DNA from 3 places in the Bacillus sp. PK6-026 genome. Region 1 is predicted to be linked to each of the others. Evidence: riboswitches for the same ligand, from Rfam matches in the RefSeq annotation. Region 1 holds a riboswitch; each other region holds the start of a gene.

The links. Region 1 has a riboswitch for S-adenosylmethionine ahead of metN (methionine ABC transporter ATP-binding protein MetN). Riboswitches for the same ligand answer to the same signal wherever they lie in the genome.
Region 2: another riboswitch for S-adenosylmethionine. It lies ahead of M1D59_RS21210 (5-methyltetrahydropteroyltriglutamate--homocysteine S-methyltransferase); the one in region 1 lies ahead of metN (methionine ABC transporter ATP-binding protein MetN).
Region 3: another riboswitch for S-adenosylmethionine. It lies ahead of M1D59_RS08580 (YezD family protein); the one in region 1 lies ahead of metN (methionine ABC transporter ATP-binding protein MetN).

What each region holds. Positions count from the first base shown of each region.
Region 1 covers NZ_CP096418.1:3,483,026-3,490,358, reverse strand. Annotated here, with positions in the region: gene M1D59_RS17860 (acetyl-CoA C-acetyltransferase) at 1-154, shown strand, start outside; gene M1D59_RS17855 (acyl-CoA dehydrogenase family protein) at 174-1,958, shown strand; gene M1D59_RS17850 (arsenate reductase family protein) at 2,074-2,430, shown strand; gene gcvH (glycine cleavage system protein GcvH) at 2,492-2,875, shown strand; gene M1D59_RS17840 (YusG family protein) at 2,936-3,172, shown strand; gene M1D59_RS17835 (toprim domain-containing protein) at 3,235-3,579, shown strand; gene M1D59_RS17830 (thioredoxin family protein) at 3,605-3,913, shown strand; gene M1D59_RS17825 (SCP2 sterol-binding domain-containing protein) at 4,035-4,391, shown strand; SAM riboswitch class I at 4,566-4,673, shown strand; gene metN (methionine ABC transporter ATP-binding protein MetN) at 4,790-5,815, shown strand; gene M1D59_RS17815 (methionine ABC transporter permease) at 5,808-6,476, shown strand; gene metQ (methionine ABC transporter substrate-binding lipoprotein MetQ) at 6,490-7,320, shown strand.
Region 2 covers NZ_CP096418.1:4,163,005-4,170,337, reverse strand. Annotated here, with positions in the region: gene M1D59_RS21220 (glycosyltransferase family 2 protein) at 1-737, opposite strand, end outside; gene M1D59_RS21215 (glycosyltransferase family 39 protein) at 737-2,977, opposite strand; gene M1D59_RS21210 (5-methyltetrahydropteroyltriglutamate--homocysteine S-methyltransferase) at 3,117-4,247, opposite strand; SAM riboswitch class I at 4,321-4,430, opposite strand; gene M1D59_RS21205 (DUF3298 and DUF4163 domain-containing protein) at 4,749-5,432, shown strand; gene M1D59_RS21200 (chorismate--pyruvate lyase family protein) at 5,531-6,061, opposite strand; gene M1D59_RS21195 (LacI family DNA-binding transcriptional regulator) at 6,258-7,232, opposite strand.
Region 3 covers NZ_CP096418.1:1,679,212-1,686,544, reverse strand. Annotated here, with positions in the region: gene sat (sulfate adenylyltransferase) at 1-706, opposite strand, end outside; gene M1D59_RS08590 (inorganic phosphate transporter) at 732-1,796, opposite strand; gene M1D59_RS08585 (phosphoadenylyl-sulfate reductase) at 1,808-2,509, opposite strand; gene M1D59_RS08580 (YezD family protein) at 2,595-2,711, opposite strand; SAM riboswitch class I at 2,814-2,920, opposite strand; gene pyrE (orotate phosphoribosyltransferase) at 3,084-3,713, opposite strand; gene pyrF (orotidine-5'-phosphate decarboxylase) at 3,710-4,429, opposite strand; gene M1D59_RS08565 (dihydroorotate dehydrogenase) at 4,398-5,333, opposite strand; gene M1D59_RS08560 (dihydroorotate dehydrogenase electron transfer subunit) at 5,333-6,103, opposite strand; gene carB (carbamoyl-phosphate synthase large subunit) at 6,100-7,333, opposite strand, start outside.

The sequences.
Region 1 (7,333 bases):
AGCGATTGCGCTCGGACATCCGCTCGGCTGCACGGGCACAAAGCTCACGCTGACATTGATCCACGAAATGCGGCGGAGAAGCGAGCAATTCGGCGTTGTAACAATGTGTATCGGCGGAGGCATGGGAGCAGCAGGGGTATTCGAATTAGTTTAATCACAAGGGGGATGGAACAATGGAACAAACAAAAGACCATATGAAAAAAGGCGGAGCCTTTCTGATCGAAGAGGTGACGGCTGATCAGCTGTTTACACCGGAAGATTTCACAGATGAACATAAAATGATTGCCAAAACGACTGAAGATTATATTCTCGGAGATGTTTTGCCATACATCGACGAAATTGAAGAGCACAATTTCGATCACTCTGTCAGGCTCCTGAAAAAAGCTGGAGAACTCGGGCTTCTCGGTGCTGACGTTCCTGAAGAGTATGGCGGACTCGGGCTCGATAAAATCAGCTCGGCGCTGATTACCGAAAAATTCTCAAGAGCGGGAAGCTTTTCGTTATCGTACGGGGCGCACGTCGGGATCGGCACGCTTCCGATCGTATTTTTCGGAACCGAGGAGCAAAAGAAAAAGTATCTGCCGTCCCTTGCAACAGGGGAAAAATTTGCAGCCTATGCCTTAACAGAGCCTGGCTCCGGATCTGATGCATTAGGGGCAAAAACAACGGCCGTTTTGAATGAGGCGGGAACCCACTATATATTAAACGGTGAAAAGCAATGGATTACAAACTCAGCTTTTGCCGATGTTTTCATCGTCTACGCGAAAATAGACGGCGAACATTTTTCGGCCTTCATTGTGGAAAAAGATTACGAAGGTGTTTCCACAGGGCCTGAAGAGAAAAAAATGGGCATCAAAGGCTCTTCGACCCGTACGCTCATCTTAGACCAGGTTCAAGTTCCGAAAGAAAACCTTTTAGGCGAACCGGGAAAAGGGCATGTCATCGCCTTCAATATTTTAAATATCGGCCGCTATAAGCTTGCTGTCGGGACAATCGGCGCTTCCAAACGGGTCATCGAGCTGTCCGCTTCATACGCCAATCAGCGCCAGCAATTTAAGACGCCGATTTCAAAGTTCAGCTTAATCGGGGAAAAAATCGCCACTATGTCAGCCAGACTTTATGCGATGGAAAGCTCTGTTTATCGTACGGTCGGGCTGTTTGAAGACAAAATGGGCACCTTGAGCGAAGAAGAGCAAAAAGACGGGCGCCAGGTCGCGAAATCGATCGCTGAATATGCAATCGAATGCTCCCTTAACAAAGTATTTGGATCTGAAACGCTTGATTATATCGTTGATGAAGGCGTCCAAATCCACGGCGGTTACGGATTCATGCAGGAATACGAAGTGGAGCGGGCTTACCGCGATTCACGGATCAACCGGATTTTTGAAGGCACAAATGAAATCAACCGTCTCATCGTCCCGGGCACATACTTGAAAAAAGCGATGAAAGGCGAGCTTCCTCTGTTTGAGAAAGCGAAGGCGCTTCAGGAAGAACTGATGATGCTCATGCCTGAAGAACCAGGTGACGGCGTTTTGGAACAGGAAAAGTATCTGCTGAGAAACGCCAAAAAAATCGCGCTCATGATCGCGGGACTCGCCGCGCAAAAATATGGAAAAGCGCTCGACCAGGAGCAGGAAATCCTCGTGAATATCGCCGACATTGTCAGCCAGGTCTACGCCATGGAAGCAGCTATTTTGCGTACAGAAAAAGCCATCCAGGCAACCGGGGAAGACAAAAACGCCCAGAAAATTCTTTATACGCAGATTTTTGCACAAGTTGCCTTTCAGGAAATTGAAAGCCATGCCAAGGAATCGCTCATTGCGATGGAATCAGGTGATTCGCTGCGGATGATGCTGTCCGCGCTCCGCAAATTGACGCGCTTTACGCCTGTCAATGTCATTGAGAAAAAGCGCCAGGCAGCCAAGGGAGTCTTTGAAGCTGAGAAATATATCGTTTAAACGAAAAGCCCTGCTTAGGCGGGGTTTTTAGCTGTTATAGAATGGAGCACGGTTTTAGGTTTTTCATTCGATCTGTGTTAAAATTACCTCGATTAAATGAGAGGGGTGTGTATGTATGGCTTTGGATTTTTACTGGTATCCGAAATGCGGGACATGCCGCAAAGCGAAAAAATGGCTTGAAGACCATGGCAAAGAAATCAATGGGATACATATCGCAGAAGAGCCGCCAAGCAAGGAAAAACTGAAAGAGCTCTACGAGAAAAGCGGGCTTGAATTGAAGAAGTTTTTCAACACGAGCGGACAAAAATACCGTGAACTCGGCTTAAAAGACAAGCTGCAAAACATGTCTGAAGATGAGCAGCTGGAACTGCTGGCTTCGGACGGTATGCTGATCAAACGCCCGATTGCGACAGACGGCAGTAAAGTAACGGTCGGTTTTAAAGAAGATCAGTTTAAGACATACTGGTTATAACCCATCAAAATATGATATCTTCAATGTAGGATCGATTAAAACACTTTATGGAGGGGTTAGCATGAGCACACCGAAAGAGTTGCGTTATTCAGAAGAACACGAATGGGTGAAAACAGAAGGAGATAAAGTCAGAATCGGCATTACAGACTTCGCCCAATCCGAACTTGGAGACATCGTATTTGTCGAGCTTCCTGAAGTGGGAGACGAAATCAAAGCGGACGAGCCTTTTGGCAGCGTTGAATCCGTAAAGACCGTTTCTGAGCTGTATGCCCCGATCAACGGAAAAGTGGTCGAAGTGAACGAAGATCTGGAAGACAGCCCTGAATTCGTCAACGAGTCTCCGTATGAAAAGGCTTGGATGATTATCGTCGAGCCGTCCGATGCTTCTGAAATCGAAAATCTGATGACAGCCGAGCAATATGAGGACATGATAAAAGAAGACTAAGGATTATTCAGGATAGCCATGTGTCGTTTGGATACTCTATATCAAGAGGGGGTGTCCAAATTGACGCTGAAAAAAGAACGTATTGATATTACAGAACATGTGGAAAGCCGATTAAAAAACGGCGGAATGCAGCTGTACCATGAGAATGAGCTGATCGGCCGAATGACCGGAAAGGATCAATACGAGTTGAAATCTGGATATTCATTCCAAGATGAGAGATTTTACAAAACGGCGGATACCGTAAGCGGTCCGGATGCTAAATATGTAGACTGTGATGACCACCAAGGCTGGTGTTAATCAAGTCAGGCGGTGAACATTCACTGCCTTTTTTTACAAGTAAATCTTTAAAGGTGATCCATATGCCGGAAAATGAAAAAGTCATGATCGTCGAAGGGAAATCAGATAAGCAAAAAGTGAAGCATGTCATCGAAGAGCCCGTGGATATCATTTGCACAAACGGAACGATCAGCCAGGCAAAACTCGATGAATTCGCCGAAACGCTGTTTGATAAAGACGTTTATATCCTGGTGGATGCCGATGAATCAGGGGAAAAGCTCCGCCGGCAGCTGACGAGGGAGCTCCCCCAAGCTTCGCATCTATACATCGATAGGGTATACAAAGAAGTCGCTTCCGCCCCGAGTCAGCATGTTGCAGAAATATTAATTCGTTCAAACATCCGGGTACATACAAAATATTTATTATAAAACGTATTGAGGTGCGGTTCAACAGATGCAAGAACTCCAAGAAAAAGAGCTAAAACGGCTTGAACATGAGACCTGTCTTCTATATGTATACACGCCGTTCTGCGGAACGTGTCAGCTGGCCGGAAGAATGCTGGAAGTCGTTGATGAAATGATAAAGGACATTCCTTTTTATAAAAACAATCTCAATTATTCCCCGGCATTTGCCAAGCAGCAGGAAATAGAAAGCGTTCCATGCTTTATCCTTTACAAAAACGGGCAAGTCGTCAAAAAAGAATACGCTTTTCACTCCGTTTCCTACTTATACGATACGATTAAACAAAATGTTGTGGATTAAGGGCGGTTTTGACATATTTCTCGGGAAATAACCAGCAAAAACTTGTCGAGCAATTCCTAAAGGAACTCCTGCGGCAGACAGAGAATCTGTAAGTATGACCAATTTACAGGAGGTTATACAGTTGGAGAAAATGGGATTGATAGAAAGAGAGGACAAGGCTCTTTTTTTAAAACCTCTATTATCGACAACGGCTTTGCTGATTACGTTTCAAGGCGAGAAAGAAGCTTTTACGTTAGCGATCAACGAAAAAGGGGAAATGGAAAAATCTTCTCTTGCAGAGAAAGCTCATTTGACCTTTTTTGGAGAGCAAAGCGAGATTATTGACCTTCTTCACGGCGATATTTCATTGCAGCATCTCGTACAGCGCGGCACTGTTCAAGTAAAAGGCTCATTCAGAGCTTTATTGAAGCTTGAAGCGATTTTATGGCTGACGGACGGCTTTTTTAAAAACAGCGATCTTTATTCAGAGACATTTTAAAAATTTGAAAAATCGGCACATTCCGTGTATAAGTCGGACAGAGACGAGCGTTTACGTTCGTCTCTTTTCGCCGTAGGCCGATTGTCTTACGAAAAATAGTTGACAACTATTTTTTCGCATGATATCCTACTTTAAGAATTCCGATCATAATAATCAAAAAATAAATATATGATTCTCTTATCCAGAGAGGTGGAGGGAAGTGCCCTATGAAACCCGGCAACCATCAACACGTGTTGAAATGGTGCCAATTCACACGAAGCGTTATGCTTTGAAAGATGAGAGAAAGGCCCAGACTATTCAAAAGCCTTTCTGCTCATGTGTGCAGAAAGGCTTTTTTCATTGTTTGATCAGGAATTTAGACAACTATGAGAATTGAGCAAGAAAGCAGGTGATGGCTTTTGATAAATCTTCAAAATGTTTCAAAGATTTATCGGTCAAAGCATGGAGATGTCAATGCTGTCCAGGATGTCACCCTTACGATTAAAAAAGGTGAAATCTTCGGAATTATTGGATATAGCGGAGCTGGAAAAAGCTCCTTGATCCGTCTTTTGAACGGACTTGAACAGCCGACTTCAGGCACGGTTGAAGTAGCCGGCAGAACAATCAGTGAGATCAAAGGGAAGAAGCTGAGGAATGCAAGGCAGGAAATCAGCATGATTTTCCAGCACTTCAACCTATTGTGGTCAAGAACGGTCCGCGACAATATTGCGTTTCCGCTGGAGATCGCCGGTGTCAGCAAAGCAAAACGTCTGAAAAGAGTCGCTGAACTGATAAAGCTTGTCGGACTTGAAGGCAAGGAAAATGCCTACCCTTCACAGCTTAGCGGAGGCCAAAAGCAGCGCGTCGGCATCGCTCGGGCGCTCGCAAACAATCCGAAAGTTCTCTTATGCGATGAAGCGACATCAGCGCTTGATCCGCAGACGACTGACTCGATCCTGGGTCTTCTGTCCGATATCAATGAAAGGCTCGGACTGACCATTGTCCTGATTACTCATGAAATGCATGTCATCAGGAAAATCTGCCACAGAGTGGCCGTCATGGAAAACGGAAAGGTCGTGGAAGAAGGCGATGTGCTGAACGTATTCCTCAAGCCGCAGGAAGAAATGACAAAGCGCTTTGTTCAGCAGGTAACAGAACCGGTGGAAACACAGGAAACGCTGAAGCATTTCCTCGAAGAAACGACATCCGGGCGGACGATCAAGCTCACCTTCGTCGGTGAAGCGGCCGAATCGCCGCTGATCACACAGATCATTCGGAAGTTCGATGTTGAAGTCAACATCCTTCAAGGCAAAATCTCGCAAACTCAGGACGGCGCATACGGTTCATTGTTCATTCATGTCGACGGATATGAAAACGAGGTCAATGATGTGGTCGATTTCATCAAGAGCCGTCAAGTAGAAGCAGAGGTGATCACGAATGTTTGAAAAACTGTTTCCAAACGTAGATATGGAGCAGCTGTGGGAAGCTACGTATGAAACGATATATATGACAGGAATTTCCCTATTGTTTGCTTTTATCATCGGAGTGATTCTCGGTATGCTGCTGTATCTGACTTCTAAAGGAAACATTTGGCAGAATCGGGTCGTGAACGGTGTAATCTCGGCAATCGTCAATGTGTTCAGGTCTATTCCTTTTATTATATTGATTATTTTGCTGCTCGGTTTCACAAAGTTTTTAATGAACACGATCTTGGGGCCGAACGCCGCACTTCCGGCTTTGATTATCGCATCCGCTCCGTTCTATGCCCGCCTGGTTGAAATCGCTTTGCGCGAAGTTGATAAAGGCGTGATTGAAGCGGCAAAATCGATGGGAGCCAAAACATCGACGATCATATTTAAAGTGCTCCTGCCCGAATCGATGCCGGCCTTGATCTCTGGCATTACGGTTACGGCGATTGCACTGATCGGTTCGACGGCGATGGCCGGAGCAATCGGTTCAGGCGGACTCGGGAACCTTGCCTATGTAAACGGTTTTCAGATGAACAATCCCGATATTATACTCATCGCCACTATTTTCATCTTAGCTATTGTGTTTATCATCCAGTTTATCGGGGATTTTATAACAAATAAATTAGACAAACGTTAGGGAGGACATCAACATGAAAAAAGGTTTATTAACAGCTTTATTCATCATTTTTGCAGGCGTTTTAGCCGCTTGCGGATCTTCCAGCAGCGAAGGGGATAAAGACAGCAAAGTCATCACAGTCGGAGCGACGCCGACGCCTCACGCTGAAATCCTTGAAGAAGCAAAGCCGCTTTTGAAAGAAAAAGGCTATGAGCTTAAAATCAAAAATTTCACGGACTACAAACTGATCAACAAGGCGCTTGCAACGAAAGATCTCGATGCGAACTACTTCCAGCACGTCCCGTATCTTGAACAGGAAATGAAAGAAAATAAAGACTACGATCTTGTTAACGTCGGCGCGGTACACCTTGAGCCATTCGGCATTTACTCTAAAAAGTATAAATCTTTAAAAGACCTTCCTGACGGTGCAAAAATTATTATGAGCAACAACGCCGCTGAACAGGGCCGCATGCTTGCAATGCTTGAAAATGCCGGACTGATCAAGCTGAAATCAGGCATTGAAAAAGTGGATGCGACAGTAAAAGATATTACAGAAAACAAGAAAAACCTCAAAATCAAAAATGATGTGGCGCCTGAAATGACGGCAAAAGCATACGAAGCCAATGAAGCTGACGCAGTGTTCATCAATGTGAACTACGCGATCCAAAACAAGCTCAATCCGAAAACTGATTCAATCGAGCTTGAGTCTCCAAAAGACAATCCTTACGCTAACATCATCGCCGTCCGCAAAGGCGACGAAGATTCTGACAAGGTGAAAGCTCTGATGGACGTATTGCGCTCTGAGGACATTAAAAAGTTCATCGACAAAAAATATGAAGGCTCTGTCATTTCTGTTTCTGAGTAAATGAAAGAACACC
Region 2 (7,333 bases), 680 kb from region 1:
GCGATTCCTGAGTAGCTTGCCAGTTTCAGCGGCTGAAAGGAAAATGAAGTGATGCCGTCGAGCGAGAGCTTCAGCATTTTTTTGAGCGGGTACTTCGTTTCCCCTGCAAGCCGTTCGTGGCGCTCGTAATAGACGGCGGTCTGCTTGAACCCGAGCCAGCTGACAAGGCCGCGGACGAACGGATTTTTTTCTTTCAGCTTGTTCATTTCATTGACCACCTTCCGGTCCATGAGCCGGAAGTCTCCCGTATCCACCGGGATATCAACGTCTGTGAGTTTTCTTAAAATACGGTAGAACATGGCGGCCGTTTGCTTTTTGAAAAATGTTTCTCCTTCCCGCTTTGTGCGGACGGCGTATACAACGTCAAAGCCTTGGCGCCACTTTTCCGCCATTTCCAAAATCAATTCGGGAGGATCCTGCAAATCGGCATCGATCACCACGATCGCTTCGCCGGCAGCATAGTCGGTACCGGCCGTAATGGCGATCTGATGACCGAAATTTCTTGAGAAATTGATGCATTTTACTGTCGGGTCTGACTGAGCAAGCGACTTCAGCATGTGAATGCTGTCATCGCTTGAACCGTCGTTTACAAAAATCAGTTCATAAGGGTCGCCTGTCGAGTCCATGACGGTTTTTAATCGGTCATAGGTGCTTTGAAGCACTTCCGCTTCGTTGTAGACAGGGACTACGATTGAAAATGTGACTTGTCTCTGCATATTCATCACCTTTCCTTTCATCAATCAAGCTCCACTTTATAAAGCGTCTGATTTCCGCCAGGTCCGCCTGACTGGGAATCGTTATCTGAAGAAGAGCTGCTGTATTCGCTTTTTGAAATTTCTTTTCCGTTTTCTTTAATCCAGTTAGTGATTTCTGAGTTGTCTTGGCCTCGACCGTCGCCGATCATGAAGTACTTGACTTCGCCGTTTTTGACGAGCTTCTCAAGTTTTTCAACCGTCAAAATCGGGTCGCTTCCAGAGAATCCGCCCATCGCCATGACAGCTTTACCTGTTTTGATGATGTAAGATTGAGCAGACGTTGCGCTGGAGACCGCAAATAAATATTTTTCACCCGTGTTGTTCTTTTCAAGGTAGCTCAACAGTTCTTCATCGACTGATTCGCCGCTTCCAGGGCTGCCGCCGCTTGGTCCGCCTTGTTGACGGCCGCTTGCGCCTTCGCCGTTCTGATTTTGGCTGTTTTGGCCGGAACCGGTATCAGTTGAAGAATCATTGCTGTTTGAACCAGGACCGAAGCCAGGTCCGTTATTGTTGTTTTGATCACTGTCTGTTTGACCGTCTTGGCTGCCGAATCCGGGAGGTCCGCTGCCGTTGTTATTCTGCATCTTCCCTCCGCCACCGCCGCCAAATGATTGTGCGGATTTAGGTCCGGCCTGCGGAATCATGCCGTTTACACCGTCAGCGAGCGTTGCTGTTGTCCAATAGAAAGGACCGATCAGCATGCCGAGCAGCGCTGCAAGTGATACATAGTAGCTGAATGACTTTCCTTTTTTGAAAAAGATGAGAAGGCAGCTTGTGACAATGCCAAAAGCGCCGATCAATATGCTCCAGACGATGCCGATTTCGCTGAGATAAGGACTCAAAATATACAATTCAAATGCGGTTGTCAGCAAAATTCCGATCGGCAGAAGCTGTTTTTTCCAGCCGCTTTCCTCCTGATAGAGGCGAACGAGCGCTGTCCAGCCTGCACCTGATAAAGCGGCAATCGGTGCTGCCAGCATGATCAGATAGTAATGGTGGAAGAATCCTGCGACGCTGAAGAATGCAGCGACTGGCAGAAGCCACATCATCCAGAAAATCGTTTCAGTCGTTATTTCATTGAATTTGCGTTGACCGCGAAGGCCCGTGATCAGCAAACCGATGATGCCGAAGAGTACAAACGGGATGAGCCAGCTTGCCTGTCCGGAAAGCTCGGATTGGAATAGTCTGAGAGGGCCAGGGTTTCCTGTGCCAAACATGCCGCTCGTGCCGCCGCCGGGACCTCCGCCGCCGCTTTGAACATCACCCTGCTGGCCGTCCGGTCCGCCTGAAGGCATCTCGCCCCCGCTCGGCGGAGCCATTTGTCCATTTGTCGAGTCTGAGTTGTTTTCGGTATCGCCGCTTTGCTGCTGCGGCATTTCCTGCTGCTGGTTCTTTTGATTTTGATCAGATGAGGGGGTTCCGCCCCCGCCAGCACCGTTTTGGCCTGTGAGACGCTGGATGCCGTTGTAGCCAAACGCCAGCTCAAGGACAGAGTTGGTCTGGCTGCTTCCAATATAAGGGCGCGAACTCTCCGGCTGACTATCGACGACTACCGCCCAGGAAACGGAAACGCCTGCCAGAACGATCAAGGCTGTGATAAGAGACACAATTTTTTTGCGAATCGTCGTTTTTGCTGCAATCATGTAAAACAGCAGGAATGCCGGTAATACCATGTATGCTTGCAGCATTTTGACGTTAAAGCCGACGCCGACCATACAGAATGCGCCGAGCAGCCAGCCGATTTTTCCTTTCCGGACTGCTTTAAACAACATCCAGGTTGCAATCATCAAACAAAGGGTGAGAATGCTGTCGACGTTGTTTGTATGGCTGACCGCAACGGCAATCGGCGTACACGCCATAATAAGAGCTGAAATTCTGGCCGCCGTTTTGCCAAAAGTAGGTTTTACAATAAAGTACAACAGTGCTACGGAAATCACTTCGGCAATCGCTTCAGGAAGAACGACGCTCCAGCCGTGCACGCCGAACACAAGTGCAAAAAGTGTCTGAATCCAGAGTGCAACCGGCGGTTTATCAACTGTTACAAAGCCTGCCGGATCAAATGATGCGTAAAAAAAGTTATGAAAACTTTGGGTCATACTTTCAACGGCCGCCGTATAGTAGGCGTTGTCTGTGTCACTATTCCAGATGCCGTACAAGTTTAAAGCTGCAGATAATACAAGAATGAAGACCAGGAATATATCGATTTTCCTTTTCTTAATCATTGTTCGATCACCTCACTAAAGAGCATTATAGAAGCCAAATATGATCAAACTATGAACAAATCAAGAAGGAATTTTAAATTGTATAGAGGGGCAAAAAAAAGAGACATGCCGTCAGGAGGCATGTCTCAAATATGAGGTGTTATTTCCATACGTCTTCTGCGATCTCGACGACATGACGCAGTTTTTCCCATTGCTGCTCTTCTGTCAGGAGATTGCCTTCTTCTGTGGAGGCAAAGCCGCACTGCGGGCTTAGGCACAATTGGTTCAGGTCGACGAAGCGAGCTGCTTCGTCGATACGCCGCTTAATATCATCCGGGTTTTCAAGCTCTCCGAATTTTGATGTGATCAGGCCGAGGACGATCTGCAAGTCTTTCCGTTTGACATAGCGAAGCGGTTCGAAGCCGCCGGAGCGCTCGTCATCAAATTCAAGGAAAAGTCCGTCTAAATTGAGTCCGTCGAAAATCGTTTCTGCAGCCGCATCGTAGCCGCCTTCCGCCACCCATGTTGACTGGAAGTTGCCGCGGCAGATGTGCATGGTGACCGTCAAATCGTCCGGGCGTCCTTCAACTGCTTCATTAATCGTGTTAGCGAAGGACTGGCGCAGTTCATCAGGCTGGCGGCCGAAGGCTTTGATCTGCTCATGTCCTTTGTCTGAGAAAAATACCGACCAGGCCGTGTCATCCAGTTGCAAATAGCGGCAGCCGGCATCGTAAAATGCGCGGATCGCTTTTTTGTAAGCCTGCGCGACATCGTGATGGAACTCATCCAGATCCTCGTACGGGCTTTCTCCAAGTTTTCCTCTGAAAAACAGCATATTCGGGCTCGGAATCGTCATTTTCGGCGTATGTGTGCCCGCAATATCATGAAGAAATTTATAATCTTCCAGCATCGGATGGTTTGTAAAATCGACTTTGCTTGTTACTTTGATTCCGCGCGGCTTCGTTTCAACATTATGAAATTGAATGCCCTTGTCCGCTGTATATCCTTCTACGCCGTCAAGCCCTTCAAGAAAATCGAAATGCCACCATGACCTGCGGAATTCCCCGTCAGTAACGGCTTTAAGGCCAATTTCTTTTTGCTTTTCGACAATGCGCTTGATCTCTTCGTTTTCGACTTCGCGCAGTTGTTCAGCGCTAATTTCACCGTTCGCTTTTTGAATACGCGCTTTTTTTACGGGCGCAGACCTTAAAAGACTCCCCACCTGATCAGCTCTGTACGGTCCGATTTTTTTCCCAGGCGTTTGCTTCAGTACATCGGTTGATTGTGTCATGCTTCATCCCTCTTTCTTTATAGACATAAAAAAGCTCTTCCCGATAAGGAAGAGCTTGATATATTCAATCTCCTCCTTATCTTCAAGAGCACGAACATGCTCTTAAGGATTTAGCACCATTCTGTCATAGACAGCGGTTGCCGGGTTTCACAGGGCCAGTCCCTCCACCACTCTTGATAAGGAAAACCTTTTTATGCAATTTTTTAATAATTTTAATATTAATACTTTTTATAAAAATGTCAATGGGTTTAAAAAAACTATTTGGTTTTTCATTTTCTTCTTCTGCGGTTAAACCGGAGGGCGTATCGAATCAACGTGTGAATTTTTTGTCAAGACAGTCTTTCAAATGGTCAACAAGGTGCTGAACGAACAGGGTGAATTAGAATATTTTTCAATTTTTATCTCCGAAAATAGAAACTTTCTCGCGAGTTCACCGGTCTATCATGTGTACCTGATTTCAAAATGGGTATGATAAACAATGACAGATTAAGGAGGGTTCTTATGAACAAAAAAACAGTGTTTAAAGCGTTAGGTATGCTGATGACAGGGGTATTGTTTTTTGCGCTGTACGGTGCGGCCGCACTTCCTTCTGCACACGCGGCAAATGAAAAAAAGCCGACGGTCACGAGCCATACTTACAAAAACATTAAGGCTTTGAAATACCCGCAGGTTGCAAATGTAAGCAGCAAATCTCTCCAAAATAGGATCAACAAAGATTTTAAACGTTATATTGAGCAGTCCTACAAAGATTATGTAAAAAACAAGAAAGACGGCCAACAGCACGGATACCAAACAGATTATCAAACGTCCTTTGAAGTGAAATACCGGACCGGCCAAAAGCTGAGCATTCTGACAAGTAATTACGTCTACTCCGGCGGAGCGCACGGAAATACGGCAGTCCGCTCTTTCAACTATGACCTTGCCTCTAAAAAGCGGGTGTATTTATCAGATATCTTAAATACAAAATCGAAAATGGATAAGACAAAAACATACATTTACGACTATATTCAAAAACACAGCGACATTTTCTTCCCGGATGTGAAGAAGAAAGACATCGTCCTTGGTAAAAACACGGCTTTTTATTACACAAAAGACGGCATTGCGATCGTCTTCCAGCAATACGATGTCGCTCCTTATGCTGCCGGAAATCCGGTCGTTGCCGTGCCGAAAACGGTGTATCAATAAATAACAGCCCCTGTTTCGCAGGGGTTTTTGTTTTGAGGGAAGAAGGAATGGGGAGGTTATGGAAGCCTTTTCATGAAGTGGCAGCTGACGGGCATGATTCAGCCCGCAGTCCGTTCGCAGATTTTTTCTAAATCGAATAGCTCGCAGACATAGAACATGCACTGCCGGCCGCTGATAATCTGATATTTTTTAAAAGCATATGTCCGGTCTGCTGAAACAGGTACAAGTTGTGTGAAATGTTTTCCCAGGCAGTCGCCCGTACTGAAAATTTCACGCCTTGACTCCAGTTCTGCAATGATTTTCCCGATGGGAAGCCTTTCTGCCTGCAAATCTTGTTTGATGGCGGGCGGCAGTAAGTTTGTTTTAACATAGACATAATTATAAGATAAATAATCATCGCCTGTTTTCAAAGAGGAAGTTCTAAACAAGATGTCATCATCGCGTTGAAACAGCCTCGCTTCTTCAGGTGACAGCTTGTCATAATCAATATTATTTTGCTGAAAAACTTCGATTTCGGCTTTGCCACCGATCAGCGTTTCAATCGCTTTGGTTGTTGAACCATCGGTTTTGGTTAACATGTCTTTTACAATAGCAACTAGAGTTTCAGGAAAAAAGTGGCTTACGCTCAATGAAAGGCACCCCCGTACCAAAATTAGAATTTTTTGAAAACTTGTCTTTAAATTTATCATGTGGAGATGCGTTTGTCTAGAAAAATAAGTTAAATTTTAGGTTAGTAATGTAAATTTTATATTTTTAACAATTGGATAGATCAGGATATGTATGGAAAAAGGAGACGTCAATGTCTCCTTTTTTTGTGCGATTCATTTAAGTCGTCTCTCCTTCTAAAAGCTGTACGGGCAAATAGGTTTCCAGCGGTAAATCATCGAATTCGCCTTCGATGGCTTTGGACAAAATCTCGATGGCCGTCTTGGAAATGAGTTCAATCGGCTGCTGGATGGTTGTCAATTCCGGGAGGATGGACTGAACGGCTTCCGTTCCGTCGTAGCCGATCACCTTTAATTGCCCGGGAATGTCTTTTCCGCGTTTTTTTGCTTCGGTGATGACTGTAGCGGCCATGAGGTCATCGCTGGCAAAAATGCCGTCAGCCGCAGGCTGTTCATCAAACAGTTTTGAGATGATTTCCCGGTAATTTTGATGAAAGGGAACCTCATATGTAATCGGCTGCCTTCCGTGTTGTCGCATCACATCTTCATATGCTTTTCGTCTAAGATTTGCCGGTGTTTTCAGCTCAATTGGTCCGTTGAGATGGATGATGTGCCGGCAGCCTTTTGCAATTAACAGTTCTGTCGCTTTTCTTCCTCCGTCATAGTTATTGGAGCCGATGACGGGAATCGTTTCCGATAAGTAATGATCGATGGCGACAATCGGCAGGTTTTGCCGATGATAGTTTAAGATTCCCCTGTTGTAGGTCACGGCGATGACGCCGTCCACTTGATTTCGCATCAGCATTTCCAAGTATTTTTCTTCTTTGTCTTTGCGGTTCAAGCTGTTGCAAAGCAGCAGTTTGTAGCCCATGGCAGCGCAGATGCTCTCAATATGAAAGGCCAGTTCGCCGAAAAACGGGTTGCTGGAGTTAGGGATGATGAGCCCTATTAAATGAGTTCGTTTACGAAATAAAGAGCGGGCCAAATCGTTTGGAAAGTAATTGATTTCTTCCATCGCTTTATAGACTTTTTCTTTTGTTTTTTCACTAATATAGCCGCGGTTATTTAATACCCGCGATACGGTTGTTGGTGAAACTCCCGCTTTTTTTGCAACGTCGTGAATGCTAGGCTTCATTCCCTTTTCCCCCTGCTAGTTTACTGAAATGGCTTACAATTCTCGTCACGCACTTATTTTAGAGAATCGGACTGATATGTGCAAGAAAATGCCATGATTCT
Region 3 (7,333 bases), 1.8 Mb from region 1:
CAAGCAGCACCTGATAGCTTTCCATGCGGACATCAGCCGGAATATCGTCTGATTTTGTTTCCCCGACGAGCGGATTGAGGAAAAGACCGTCTACTGTCTCGAGCGCCGTTTTTTGAATGTATTCGTGCGCTCTGTGAACCGGATTTCTCGTCTGGAATCCGACGATCGTTTTCCAGCCGAGTTCTGCGAATTTTTTTCTTGTTTCCAAAGGTTCGAATGTGTGGGCCGGGAATTGCTTTACGCTCCGTTTAATGAGAGTGATCGGCCCGCCCACATAAACGCTGCCGCGGTCAAACAATTTTTTGACGCCCGGATGCTCGAGTTCGTCGGTTTTATAGATATTGACGGCTTCCGTTTTCTTGTCCGGCGTATAGATGTCTTCGATCTCGATGACGCCGTATGTTTCCCCATTATAGGTGAGGCGGACGGTGTCCCCCGCTTTTAAGCTTGAAGCTTTTTGCTCGTCAACAGGCAGAGCGATCGGAAGCGTCCATACTTCGCCGCTTGACAGTCTCATATTTTCGACAACGGACAGATAGTCTTTCTCTGTCATAAAGCCTTGGATCGGGCTGTACGCACCGATTCCGATCAGCTCCAAATCTGAAAAAGCCATTAAATCCAATTCTATTTCCTGTGCGATATGTTGAAAATCGTATGCTTCATTGACGCGGTTAACCAATACACCGCCGTGTGGTGCTAAACTCATAAACTTGTTTCCCCCTACTTTGTGTTTAAATTCCTCCGCCTTGTTCATGGACGGAGCTGTGCTCTTTTTTGACTGCTCTCATCAGGCTGATCGTCCCGACAGATGCCAGAAGGACGCTTGTGACGACGATGAGAGCATAATAGTCTCCTTTTAATAAAAGGCTGACCAGCATATAAGACAGGCTTAATGAAAGGAACGGCGAGACGACCCATACTTTCAGCATCGTTTTGACCACTTGTTTATGAAAGACATTGCCGCCGTTTTTTGCCATTCCCATCCCTATAATAGAAGATGATGTGACTTGCGCAAGCGGAACCGGCAAACCGAAAATCGAACTGATGATGACAAGCCCGGCTCCTGTTCCGGAAAGGATGATCCCCTCTCCTTTTGAAAATTTCGTTATTTTTTTGCCGTTTGTTTCAAGAACGCGCCTGCCCAGTAAAAGGGCGCCCAGCGCGACAAACAGTCCGCCGTAGAGCGTTCCTTCCCCGACTGTCAAAACATGCGCCGCCACCAGAGGTCCGACAGCATTTGCGACATTGTTCATGCCTGCTGAGAAGGCTTCAAAAAACCCGGTGATCAACAGAATGACCGCCAAAACCTTTGCTTTCTTTCCCGAGGCTGGACGTTTGATCGTTTTTTTCATGATGTTTGCCATCGCAAATGTAAAGGTAAAAGCGACGATTGGTACAACGACCCAAAATGAGACGATGACAAGCAAAGATTTCACATATAAAACCTGGTAAGCGACACCTACTCCGACAACAGATCCGACCGTCACTTCACTTGTCGAAAGCGGGATGCCGAGTACATTTGCGATAAAGAGCGACAGTGCCGCCGAGCCGATAATAATGCAGACGATTTCAAGCGAAATCACCCGTTCGGGAATGATGCCTGAGCTGATCGTTTTCACGACGTTTCCTCCGCCGATGACGGCGCCCGAGAGAACGCCTGCTGCACAGATTATTAGTGCGTGAAACTTCTTTTTGACGGCTTCAGATCCATAGGCGATTCCCATTGAAGCAGCTGCACCGCTCGCTCCGATATTCATCGCAAAAAACATGCTAAATAAAATGGCGGCAAGTTCCATGACTCATCTCCTTACTCGTGTAATCCGCATTCTGTTTTAGCCGATCCGTTCCAGCGGCCTGATCGAAGATCATCCATTGTAAAGGCCGGAGAGGTGCACGGAGCGCAGCCGATGCTCGGGTAGCCTTGATCATGAAGCGGATTGTACGGGAGATCGTGCTTTGTCACATATCTCCAAATATCCTTCCACGTCCAATGAATGAGCGGACAAACTTTGATAGACTTGAATTTTTCATCTTTGTTCAAAAAATTCGTTTTGCTCCGCCCGGGCGATTGCTCGCGGCGCAGGCCCGACAGCCACGCCGGGTAGCCTGAAAGCGTCTCGCGGAGAGGAATGACCTTCCTCATTTCACAGCAGGAATTCGGAGCGGTCTTCCATAGTTCGTCCCCATATTCTTTCGCCTGCTCTTCGACGGTAAGCTCCGGTGTTTTCATGATAATCTGAAGGCCTGGATATCGTTCTTTGACAGCGTCGATCGTTTCATACGTTTCTTTAAAATGAAATCCCGTATCAAGGAAAACGATGACCGCATCTTTTTTCACCTTATAAATCAAATCGATCAGGACGATTCCCTCAATTCCGAAGCTGCACGCATATACAAGCTGATTTCCGTAATGTCCGTATGCCCATTTCAAGACGGACAGCGCTCCTTTATAAGAGTCATCTTCCTGAAAAGAGATATTTGGTTCTTCCCATGTGCTGTAAGTAAAAATTTTCGGTTCCCCCTTTTTTCGCCAACAAAAAAACGGCTTCCAGCAGAAAAAAACTGTGAAAACCGCCTCTAGTTTGTCTAGTCAGCTATTTCAATCTTATTTTTTCATTTTTTTCGATTTGAATGACTTTGCCGTCCTGAACAACGAATGTGATCGATCCGTAATTCATGTCTTTCAGCATGTCTTTCATTTTGATGATCACCTTTTCAAGCTGTTCATCTGTCTTCACTTCTAGCTCCTCCTCTGCCCCTAAAAATTAAAATCTTTCTTCCAAATTTGAAAGAAAGACGAGGAACTCCGCTATTCCTTATCTCTCAAAATGAGGGCATTTTGCTGGAAGTAGCACCTTACGCTTCACACGCAGGTTGCCGGGTTTCATCGGACCAGTCCCTCCACCGCTCTTGATAAGTTTGCTTTTGTTATTTTAAAATTTTAGCACAATTCGAACAAAAGTCAACCCGACTTTTTTTATAGGATTAATAAAAAATAAAAATAATCCGATTTTACTATTTTTAAATCTGTAAAAAGACGCAAAAAAAGCCGTTCTCCCATTAGGAGAATACGGCTTTTATCATTAATCCATCCAAGACTTGCTTTCAGGATCCGCCTTCCATTCTTTCAGTTTGGCGGCATCCTGTTCGCTGATATATCCGCCGGCAAGCGCAGCCTCTGTCAATGTATCGTAATCAGTCAGCGTACGGTATTCAACGCCCGCTTCGCTGAAGGCGGCGGCAGCTTTAGGAAGCCCGTAAGTGAAAATGGCGGCGACACCGAGCACTTCACATCCCGCCTCTGTGAGAGCGGCTGCCGCTTCAAGGACGCTTCCTCCCGTTGAAATTAAATCTTCAATTACAACGACTTTTTGTCCTTTTACAACAGCGCCTTCAATTTGGTTTCCTTTGCCGTGCGCCTTCGGTTTGCTTCTGACGTAGCACATCGGCAGGCTCAGCCTGTCGGCGGCAAGCGCGGCATGGGGGATTCCTGCAGTTGCCGTACCGGCGATCATTTCGGCTCCGGGAAACTTGTCTTGAATCAGTCCGGCAAGCCCTGAAGCTATATCATCCCTTACTTCCGGATATGAAAGCGTCAAACGATTGTCGCAGTAGATGGGCGACAAGATGCCGCTCGCCCATGTAAACGGCTCGTTCGGGCGCAGGAAAACCGCTTTGATTCTTAATAAATGGTTTGCAATGTCTGTTTTCATGCCTTGGTTCCCTCCCACTCATGTCCTATTCTTCTGTAGGCTGACACAGGATCTTCTGCCTGTGTAATCGAACGGCCGACAACGATCGCCGACACGCCTTTTTCCCTTGCGTAGCCAGGCGTCGCCACCCGGACCTGGTCGTTGTTTTTGTCATCCGCCATGCGAATTCCGGGTGTCACGGTCAGAAAATCTAAAGACGCGGCCCGGTAAATGTGTTCGGCTTCATGGACGGAGCAGACGACACCGTCAAGTCCGCTTTCTTTAGCCAACTTGCTGTAGTGAACAACTGTATCGAGAAGCGGCGTTTCAATCAGCAGCTCTTGCTGAAGCATTTCTGAAGACGTGCTTGTCAGCTGGGTCACAGCAATTAATGAAGGGCGTTTTCGGCCTGCCGGAGTCCCCGCTTCAAGGCCTTCAAGCGCCGACTCCATCATTTGCTTTCCGCCTGCTGCGTGCACATTGACAAGGCTGACGCCAAACCCCGCCAGCCTTTTCATCGCCTTGTATACGGTCGTTGGAATGTCGTGGCATTTTAGATCAAGGAAAATGCGGCAGCCGCGCTCCTGTAACTTTTCAAGGATGGCCGGCCCTTCCTGATAAAAAAGCTCCATGCCCACCTTCACGAAAAGCTCTTCTCCATGAAACCGGTCCAAAAACGCATATGTTTCCTGTGCTGATGCAAAATCAAGCGCGATGATGGGCGGCGTATGTTTCATCCTTCCAGCTCCTTCCGATACACTCGTTCAACGAACGGTATCCGTATTTTTCTAAAACGCGCGGCAAATCGGCGATGATTTCGGGACAAACAAACGGATTAACAAAGTTTGCGGTGCCGACGGCGACTGCGCTCGCACCCGCCAGCAAAAACTCAAGCACATCTTCCGCTGACTGGACACCGCCCATGCCGATGATCGGAATGCTGACTTTTTGGCTGACTTCATGCACCATTCTGATGGCCACCGGTTTAACAGCAGGGCCTGATAATCCGCCGGTTTTGTTCGCCAAGATCGGCTTTCCCGTTTTTAAGTCGAGCCGCATCCCGATCAGGGTGTTGATCATCGTCAAACCGTCCGCTCCCGCTTCTTCTATGGCAAGAGCGATGTCGGTAATATTCGCGACATTCGGCGACAGCTTCACATAGACGGGAACGCTCGCAACCTCTTTCACCGCTTTCGTCAGCTCACTGGCCATTTCCGGCTGCGTACCGAAGGCGATCCCTCCCGTTTTCACGTTAGGACAGGAAATATTCAGCTCGAGCGCATGAACATTCGGCGCTTTGCTGATTTCTTCAGCCACTTCAACATAATCGTCGATCTGCGAGCCGGCGACATTGGCGATAATCGGTGTATCGAACTGTTCGAGCCACGGCAATTCGTGTTCCATGACAGCCTCTAAACCCGGATTTTGCAGACCGATGGCATTAAGCATGCCGGCTTGCGTCTCGGCGACGCGCGGCGTCGGGTTCCCGAAGCGCGGTTCGCTCGTCGTCGCTTTAATCATGATCGCACCGAGACGTGAAAGATCGTAAAAGTTCGCAAATTCTCTCCCGAATCCGAAGCAGCCTGAAGCCGGCATGATCGGATTTTTCAATTGAAGGCCCGGCAAATTGACTTCGAGCATCATAACAGCACCTCCTGGGCTTTGAAAACAGGACCATCAAGGCATACCTTCACATAAGATGTTTCGCTTTCTTCCGTATGGCAGACACAGGCAAAGCAAGCGCCGATCCCGCATCCCATGCGCTCTTCCATTGACAGATAAACCTCTTTATCCGGATAGCGCTGTTTTAAAGCTTTCAGCATCGGCGTCGGTCCGCAGGCCATTATGCAGTCAAACTGAAGCCCCTCGTTTTCAATGACATCTGTAACAAATCCCTTTGAACCGCGGGTGCCGTCTGCGGTTGCCACATACACACGCCCGAAACGGCTGAATTCCTGTTCGTAAAAGACGTCTTTTGCAGAAGCAAATCCTAACACATGGATCGCGTGCACCCCTCTATTTGTCAGCTGTTTGCTCAGCTCGTAAAGCGGCGGAACACCGATCCCCCCTCCGACAAGAAGAGCCGTTTTCCCCGGTTCAAGCGATTCAGCCGGAAAACCGTTGCCGAGCGGACCAAGGACATCGATCTGATCTCCTTCCTGTTTTAAAGACAGGAGACTCGTGCCTTCCCCATCCTTGCGAAAGATGATGGTCACCTGCCGGGCAGCTCTGTTGATGTCGGCGATGCTGATCGGCCGCCTCAAAAGCGGCGTGAGGGAATCTGAGACCTTGATGTGAAGAAACTGGCCGGGAGCGCCGCAAACTTCGGCAATCTCCCCTTCCAGTACCATTTGATAAATATGATCCGCGATACACTTGTTTGAACGGACTGTCATATACCCTTTTCTCATCTGACGGCCGCCTTTTGCTCAATTCTAATCGCCGGCATATGATCGGCGCGGAAGCTCATGCTTTCAAGCACCCGCAAAATCGCTTCCGCCGTATCAAGGGATGTCAGGCAGGCAACGCCGTTTTCAACGGATTCGCGTCTGATTCTGAAGCCGTCCCTTGCCGGCTGCTTCCCTTTTGTCAGCGTATTGACGACGAACTGCGCTTCCCCGTTTCGAATGACATCAAGGAGATTTGTGCCTTCTTCGCCGATTTTCCCGACGGTTTTAACAGGTACGGATGCGTCTCTTAAATAGCCGGCCGTTCCTTCCGTAGCCAATATTTTATAGCCGATCGCATGGAACCGCTTGGCGATCAATAGACCTTCCTCTTTATCTTTATCAGCAACTGTCAGGAGAACAGAGCCGTAATTCGGAATTTGGATGCCTGAAGCGATCAGTCCTTTGTACAGCGCTTTTTCCAAAGTACTGTCTTTGCCCATGACTTCCCCGGTCGATTTCATTTCCGGTCCGAGCGTGATATCCACTCTCCTCAGCTTTGCAAACGAGAAGACCGGCACTTTCACATATACGCCTTCCTGCTCTTTTTGAAGGCCTTCAGTATAGCCCATATCGGCAAGCTTCCCGCCGAGAATCACTTTTGTTGCGAGATTGGCCATCGGAATGCCGGTGATTTTGCTGAGAAACGGCACCGTGCGGCTCGATCTCGGGTTGACTTCAAGGACGTAAACCTCATCTTTTGAAAGGACAAACTGAATGTTGAGCAGGCCGACGATGTTTAAGCCTTTTGCAAGCTTAATCGTGTATGCTTCAATCTTTTTCTTGATGTCCTCTGAAAGGGATTGCGGCGGGTAAACGGCAATCGAATCCCCTGAGTGGACGCCGGCCCGTTCAATGTGCTCCATAATCCCCGGAATGACGACCGTTTCACCGTCAGAAATCGCATCCACTTCAATTTCCTTTCCGGTCAAATATTTATCGATCAAGACAGGGTGCTGCGGATTGATTTTCACTGCATTCTTCATATAATGGAGAAGCTCTGTTTCATGGTAGACGATCTCCATCGCACGCCCCCCAAGTACATACGATGGGCGGACAAGCACCGGATAGCCGATGTTGGCTGCGATTTCAACAGCGCCTTCCACAGATGTCGCCGTTTTTCCGAGCGGCTGAGGCACATGCAGCGTTTCAAGCGTCTGTTCGAACTTGTCGCGGTCCTCGGCGCGGTCCAAA